2 regions of the Streptomyces sp. TLI_55 genome follow, and region 2 is predicted to be linked to the other one. Evidence: riboswitches for the same ligand, from Rfam matches in the RefSeq annotation. Region 2 holds a riboswitch; the other holds the start of a gene.
The links. Region 2 has a riboswitch for cobalamin ahead of CRP56_RS09830 (cobalamin biosynthesis protein). Riboswitches for the same ligand answer to the same signal wherever they lie in the genome.

Region 1 (3,399 bases), 4.1 Mb from region 2:
GGTCGAGGAAGGTGACGGCGGTGCGGACGGTGGCGTCGATGCGCTCCCAGTCGATGTCCCCGTCGACCACGAACGCGCCCAGGTTCACCGACCCCAGGTTGCAGACCGCCGTCTCGCCGTCGTCCGTGACCTCCAGGATCTCGGTGCAGAGGTTGGAGGAGTGGACGACATGGCCGGGCAGCGCCGTCTGGTTGGCGGTGCGGTTGGCGGCGTCCTTGAAGGTCATCCAGCCGTTGCCGGTCTGCGCGAGGGTGCGCATCATGCGGCCGTACAGGTCACGCGCCGGGATCGTCTTCTTGGCGAGACCGGCCGCCTCCGCCTTGCGGTACGCGGCGTCGAACTCCTCGCCCCACAGGTCGACCAGCTCGGGCACGTCGGCCGGGGAGAACAGCGACCACTCGGCGTCGGCGTTCACGCGGCGCATGAACTCGTCGGGGATCCAGTGCGCGAGGTTCAGGTTGTGCGTACGCCGGGCGTCCTCACCGGTGTTGTCGCGCAGCTCCAGGAACTCCTCGATGTCGGAGTGCCAGGTCTCCAGGTAGACGGCCGCGGCACCCTTGCGCCGGCCGCCCTGGTTCACCGCGGCCACCGAGGCGTCCAGCGTCTTCAGGAACGGCACGATGCCGTTGGAGTGCCCGTTGGTGCCCCGGATCAGCGAACCGCGGCTGCGGATGCGGGAGTACGACAGTCCGATGCCGCCGGCGTGCTTGGAGAGGCGGGCGACCTGGTGGTAGCGGTCGTAGATGGAGTCCAGCTCGTCCAGCGGGGAGTCGAGGAGGTAGCAGGACGACATCTGGGGGTGCCGGGTGCCGGAGTTGAACAGCGTGGGGGAGGACGGCAGGTAGTCGAGGCGGCTCATGAGCCCGTAGAGCGCGGCGACTTCGTCCAGGGCACGGGTCGTGTCGTCCTCGGCGAGGCCGGCGGCGACGCGCAGCATGAAGTGCTGGGGCGTCTCGATGACCTGGCGGGTGATCGGGTGCCGCAGGAGGTAACGGCTGTGGAGCGTACGCAGACCGAAGTAGCCGAAGCGGTCGTCGGCGGCCGGGTCGATCAGGGCGTCGAGCCGTGCCGCGTGCACCCGGACGAACTCCGCCGTGCGGTCGGCGACCAGGCCCTCGCGGTGGCCGACCGCGACCGACTCGGTGAAGGACGTGACGCCCTGGGAGGCGGCCTCGGCGGCGATGCTGATGGTCAGCAGCCGGGCGGCCAGCCGGGAGTAGGCGGGGTCCTCGGAGATGAGTCCGGCGGCGGCCTCCGTCGCCAGCTCGCGCAGCTCCGCCTCGTCGGCCCGGGCCGAGCGGCCCCGCAGCGCGGCGGCGGCGACCCGTCCGGGGTCGGCGTCGGGCAGGTCGGCGGTCAGCTCGGTCAGGGTCCGCAACAGGGCGGTACCGGGACCGTCGTTCTCCGCCTGGACCGCTGAAGCCGGATCGGCTGGCGCGATGGTCACGTGGGGGCTCTCCCTCGCTCGGCAGGGGCCCGGCGGAGGGCAGCAGGCAGCACGAGCGCACGGGGCGTCGCGTCCACCGGCCCACTCCGCGAGGCCCGGACGTCATGGCACCCGGGCCACGGCGGCCTGGGCACGCTGTCGGCAGGTCCTCGGACTGACTCCCGTACACACCCAAGGCATGCACAAGTACACCGTTGCGGGACAGTTCCGGATTCGCACCGGATTCCCCTGCGGCGACAGCGAGCATGAGCATACATCTTGTGCCGGGTTCGAGTGGCACCCCTAGATGTTGTGTCGCGCTGACTTCAGCCTGTAGTCAGCGCCTTCGATAGCTTCACTCGTGGGAGTGATGACTGGGGAACGCGCGGTGGGAAGTAGCACAGTTGTATACCTTCGGTGATTGTGAAGCTGGTGGTGCAGGTCAAGTTGATGCCGGATGCCGTGCAGGCACCGACACTTGAGCGCACCCTGCCCGCGATCAATGAGGCAGCTAACTGGGTCTCCGCCGTCGGGTTCGAGGGTTTCGGGCTCAAGGCGTCTGTCCGTGAGCTGCGGAAGCTGTGCTACGGCGAACTCAAAATGCGAGGCTTCGGAGCGCAGGCCGCGCAACACATCATCAAGCGCGTCGCCGACGCCTATACGACGTTGCGCGTGAACATCCGGTCAGGGAATCTCGGCCCCGAGGGGTCGAAACGGCGCCGCAAGGCGGAGGCCAAGCCGGTCGTCTTCCGTCCGCATGCCGCGCACACGTACGACGACCGCTGCTTGTCGTGGAATTACGACGCGAAGACGGTGAGCATCTGGACACTGGGCGGACGGATCAAGGAGGTGCGGTTCGCCAGTTCCCCTGAGGCGCTCAAGACGCTCACCGAGCACCGGAAGGGCGAATCCGACCTGGTGTTTCGGGATGGCAAGTGGTTCCTGATCGCCACTGTCGATCTCCCCGATCCGGAGGTGTTCGAACCGAAGGACTTCATCGGTGTGGACCGAGGCATCGTCAACCTCGCCACCACCTCGGACGGAGACAACCACCAAGGGCGGAGGCTCGGTCGGCACCGGCGTTGGCAGGCGCGCAAGCGGGCCGAGATCCAGGCCAAGCAGTCTCGCTCCGCCAAGCAGCTCCTCAGGAAGCGGGCAAGGAAGGAAGCCCGCCACGCCACCCACGTCAACCACAAGGTGGCCAAGGACGTCGTTGCTGTCGCCCAACGCACCGAGCGCGGCATCGCCTTGGAGGAACTCCGGGGCATCCGCGAGCGGGTTACGGTTCCCCGCGACCCGCGAGCACGACTGTCCTCCTGGCCGTTTCGCCAGCTCGGTGCCTTCATTGAGTACAAGGCACGTCGTGCCGGGGTGCCATTCATCGAGGTGGACCCGGCCTACACCTCGCAGCGCTGCCCGCGCTGTGGTCACACCGAGAGAGGCAATCGCCGTACTCGGGCCACTTTCCAATGTCGTCGGTGTGGCCTCGCTGGGCCGGCCGACCACGTCGCCGGGGTCAACGTGCGCAACCGGGCACGCTCGGCGTGGGTATTCGTCACCATGCCCGAACCAGTCCCCACTTAGTGGGGACTGGTCGATGTGCCCTGTGACCGCCCTGTCGTAGGGGCAGTCAGGAGGATAAGCGGAGCCGTGCTGAACCGAGTCGACCAGCTCGGTCGTCACGGCCGAGTCGGTGACAGCGTCAACTCATAGGTGAGAAGCGTGAACTCCTCGCCCGGGATCGGCTTCCAGTCGCGGTGCGGGGCGCGGACGAAGCCGAGGCGCTCGTAGATGCGGTGGGCCGCGCGCATGACGGGCTGGGTCGACAGGACCATGCCGATGTCACCGGCGGCCCTGGCGCGGTCGACACAGGCCTGTACGAGGGCCTGCCCGGCGCCTCTGCCGCGGGCCTCCGGGGCCACGGCCAGCATGCGGATCTCCGATTCGCCGGGGCGGGAGAGTTCGGCCATGGC
Region 2 (3,399 bases):
TCGCGGCCCCGCTGGTCGCGGGCATCGCGGCCATGCTGGCCACGCGGCTGTCCTACACGCTCGGCAAGAAGGCGGACGGCAAGTCGGCCGCCAAGGGCTTCCGTGCCGGCCAGATCGCCTCAGCCGGCCTGGTGTCCCTCGCCCACGGCACGAACGACGCGCAGAAGACGATGGGCATCATCACCCTCGCCCTCGTCGCCGGCGGCGCCGTCGCGCCCGACTCCGACCCGCCCACCTGGGTCATCCTCTCCGCGGGTCTGGCCATCGCGCTCGGCACGTACCTGGGCGGCTGGCGCATCATCCGCACCATGGGCAAGGGCCTGACCGACCTCCAGCCGCAGCAGGGCTTCGCCGCCCAGACCAGCGCGGCGACGGTCATCCTGGCCTCCTCGCACCTCGGCTTCTCCCTCTCCACCACGCACTCCGTCTCCGGTTCGGTGATGGGCGCGGGCCTCGGCCGCAAGGGCGGCGTGGTCCGCTGGTCGACGGCGACGCGGATGTTCGTGGCGTGGGGTCTCACGCTCCCGGCGGCCGCCCTGGTGGGCGCGCTGGCCGAGTCCGTGTGCGACCTCGGCGACTGGGGCACGGCCGTCGTCGCGGTCTTCCTGATCGCGTCCAGCGCGGCCATCTGGAAGATCTCGCGCCGCGAGGTCGTGGACGCGTCGAACGTCAACGACACCGACGAGCCGGCCGGCGTCGTCACCACGGCGATCGCGGCCGTGACCCCGCCCCCGGCGGGCACGGTGCCGGACGACCTGACCGCCACGATCCCCGCCCCGGCAGCGGCCACCACGGAGCCGGCCGCACCGCCGGCCGCCGCGGTCTGAGCCCCAGCGACGAAGGAAAGCAAGCAGCATGAAGATCGACTGGCAAGCACTGGGCTCCGTCTTCGGCGTCAGCCTCGTCGTCACCGTGGCCCTCGTGGCCCTCTTCACCCTCGGCATCATGGGCCTCTCCCGCCAGGAGCGGGCCTCGGCGGCGGGCGGCTCGGCCGCCCTCGCCGTGACCGGCGCGTACGCCTGCTTCGCCGCGTGTGCGGCGGCGGTGGGGTACGGCATCTATCTGATCGTGGCGTAACACCCGCCGCGACGCGTTCGCGCCCTGTTCCGGGCCCTCTGAAGGGGGTTTCCGGGACAGGGCGTTCTCGCGTTCCCGGCCTCGGATCGCGGGTCCGCCGGGCCGCCGATGTGGGGTTCTGCACACTCCGCTCTCGCAGGTCAACAGCGAGTTGACGGCTCTTCCGGGCCCGTGGTGGACTGCCGGGGCCAAGTACGGCGGCCAGGGAGGAAGTCCGGTGTGAATCCGGCGCGGTCCCGCCACTGTCACCGGGGTAGGTAGCCCCGGGAGCCAGGAACTCCCACCGCCGGTCTCGTCGAACCAGGGCGTGGACACCCTGAGTGAGGACATATCGCCATGCTCGCCTGCCGTTTGAGGTACAGCACCAGGTCGCTGCCCGACCCCACGGCCGGCTGAGCCGATGCGTGCCGATCGCGTCTTCGCGTACGGCGCCGCCGCCGGGCTCGTCGGGGATCTGCTGCTCGGTGATCCGCGCCGTGGGCATCCGGTCGCCGCGTTCGGGCGGGCCGCCGATGCCGTGGAAAAGGTTCTGTGGCGGGATCACCGGGGGTGGGGTGCGCTGCACACCGCCGTGTGTGTCGGGGGTGCCGTGGGGCTGGGTGCCGTTGCCGAGAGAGTCGTACGTCCTTCCCGTACCGCTTCCGTCGTGCTGGCCGGCGTCGCCACCTGGGCCGTCGTCGGGGGGACCTCGCTCGCGCGGGAGGCGCGGGGCATCGGGCGGGCCCTTGAGGCCGGTGACGTCGAGGGCGCTCGCGCTCGGCTGCCGCATCTGTGCGGGCGCGATCCGCAGGCCCTCGACGCCGACGGGATCGCCCGGGCCGTCGTGGAGTCCGTCGCCGAGAACACCTCCGACGCCGTGGTCGGCGCGCTGGTGTGGGGAGCGCTCGGCGGCGTGCCGGGGCTGCTCGGGTTCCGGGCCGTCAACACCCTTGACGCCATGGTCGGGCACAAGTCCGAGCGGTACCGGCGGTACGGGTGGGCCTCCGCCCGCCTCGACGACCTCGCCGGCTGGCCGGGGGCGCGACTCACCGCCGTACTCGCGACCGTGAGCGGTGGTGATCCGCGGGGTGCCCTGCGCGCCTGGCGGTCGGATGCCGCCCAGCATCCGAGTCCCAACGCCGGGCCCGTCGAGGCCTCGTTCGCGGGGGCGCTCGGGGTGCGGCTCGGGGGGACCTTGTCGTACGCGGGGCGGGTCGAGCACCGGCCCGTCCTCAATCAGGCCGGGCGGGCCGTCGCCGCCCACGACATCGAGCGCGCCGTACGGCTGTCCCGGCGCGTCGGACTGCTCGCGCTCGGCGTCTCGGTCGCCGCGCGGGCTCTGACGAAGCGGAAAGGGCGTGCCTCATGAGTGGGGGCGGGCTGCTCGTCGCCGGGACCACCTCCGACGCCGGCAAGAGTGTCGTCACCGCCGGGATCTGCCGGTGGCTGGTGCGGCAGGGGGTCAAGGTCGCGCCCTTCAAGGCGCAGAACATGTCCCTCAATTCGTTCGTGACGCGGGAGGGTGCCGAGATCGGGCGGGCTCAGGCCATGCAGGCGCAGGCCTGTCGGGTCGAGCCGACCGCGCTCATGAATCCCGTGCTGCTCAAGCCCGGCGGGGAGCAGAGCAGTCAGGTCGTACTGATGGGCAAGCCCGTCGGCGAGATGAGCGCGCGCGGGTATCACGGGGGGCGGCAGCAGAAGCTGCTCGGGACCGTGCTCGACTGTCTCGCCGAACTGCGGGGCACGTATGACGCGGTGATCTGTGAGGGGGCCGGCAGCCCGGCCGAGATCAATCTGCGGCGAACCGACATCGTCAACATGGGGATCGCCCGCAACGCCGGGCTCCCGGTGCTGGTGGTCGGGGACATCGACCGGGGCGGTGTCTTCGCGTCCTTCTTCGGGACCGTCGCGCTGCTGTCCGAAGAGGATCAGAAGCTGGTCGCCGGGTTCCTCGTGAACAAGTTCCGGGGGGACGTCTCCCTGCTCGAACCCGGGCTCGACATGCTGCACGGGCTCACCGGACGGCGGACGTACGGCGTGCTGCCCTTCCAACACGGGCTCGGGATCGACGAGGAGGACGGGCTGCGGGTGTCGCTGCGCGGGACCGTCCGGGAGTCGAACACGGCCCCTCCCGTCGGGGAGGACGTGCTGCGGGTCGCCGTCTGTGCCGTCCCCCTCATGTCCAACTTCACCGACGTCGACGCCCTCGCCGCCGAACCGGGTGTCGTCGTGCGGTTCGTGGACCGGCCGGAGGAGCTCGCCGACGCCGATCTCGTGGTGATCCCGGGGACGCGCGGTACGGTGCGGGCCCTGGAGTGGCTGCGGGAGCGGGGGCTGGCCGCC

Region 1: another riboswitch for cobalamin. It lies ahead of CRP56_RS28795 (ribonucleoside-diphosphate reductase subunit alpha); the one in region 2 lies ahead of CRP56_RS09830 (cobalamin biosynthesis protein).

The regions. Positions count from the first base shown of each region.
Region 1 is NZ_OAOJ01000001.1:6,211,812-6,215,210, forward strand. It holds gene CRP56_RS28795 (ribonucleoside-diphosphate reductase subunit alpha) at 1-1,447, opposite strand, end outside; cobalamin riboswitch at 1,571-1,700, opposite strand; gene CRP56_RS28800 (RNA-guided endonuclease InsQ/TnpB family protein) at 1,862-3,010, shown strand; gene CRP56_RS28805 (GNAT family N-acetyltransferase) at 3,106-3,399, opposite strand, start outside.
Region 2 is NZ_OAOJ01000001.1:2,105,478-2,108,876, forward strand. It holds gene CRP56_RS09820 (inorganic phosphate transporter) at 1-827, shown strand, start outside; gene CRP56_RS09825 (hypothetical protein) at 856-1,077, shown strand; cobalamin riboswitch at 1,236-1,376, shown strand; gene CRP56_RS09830 (cobalamin biosynthesis protein) at 1,478-2,425, shown strand; gene CRP56_RS09835 (cobyric acid synthase) at 2,422-3,399, shown strand, end outside.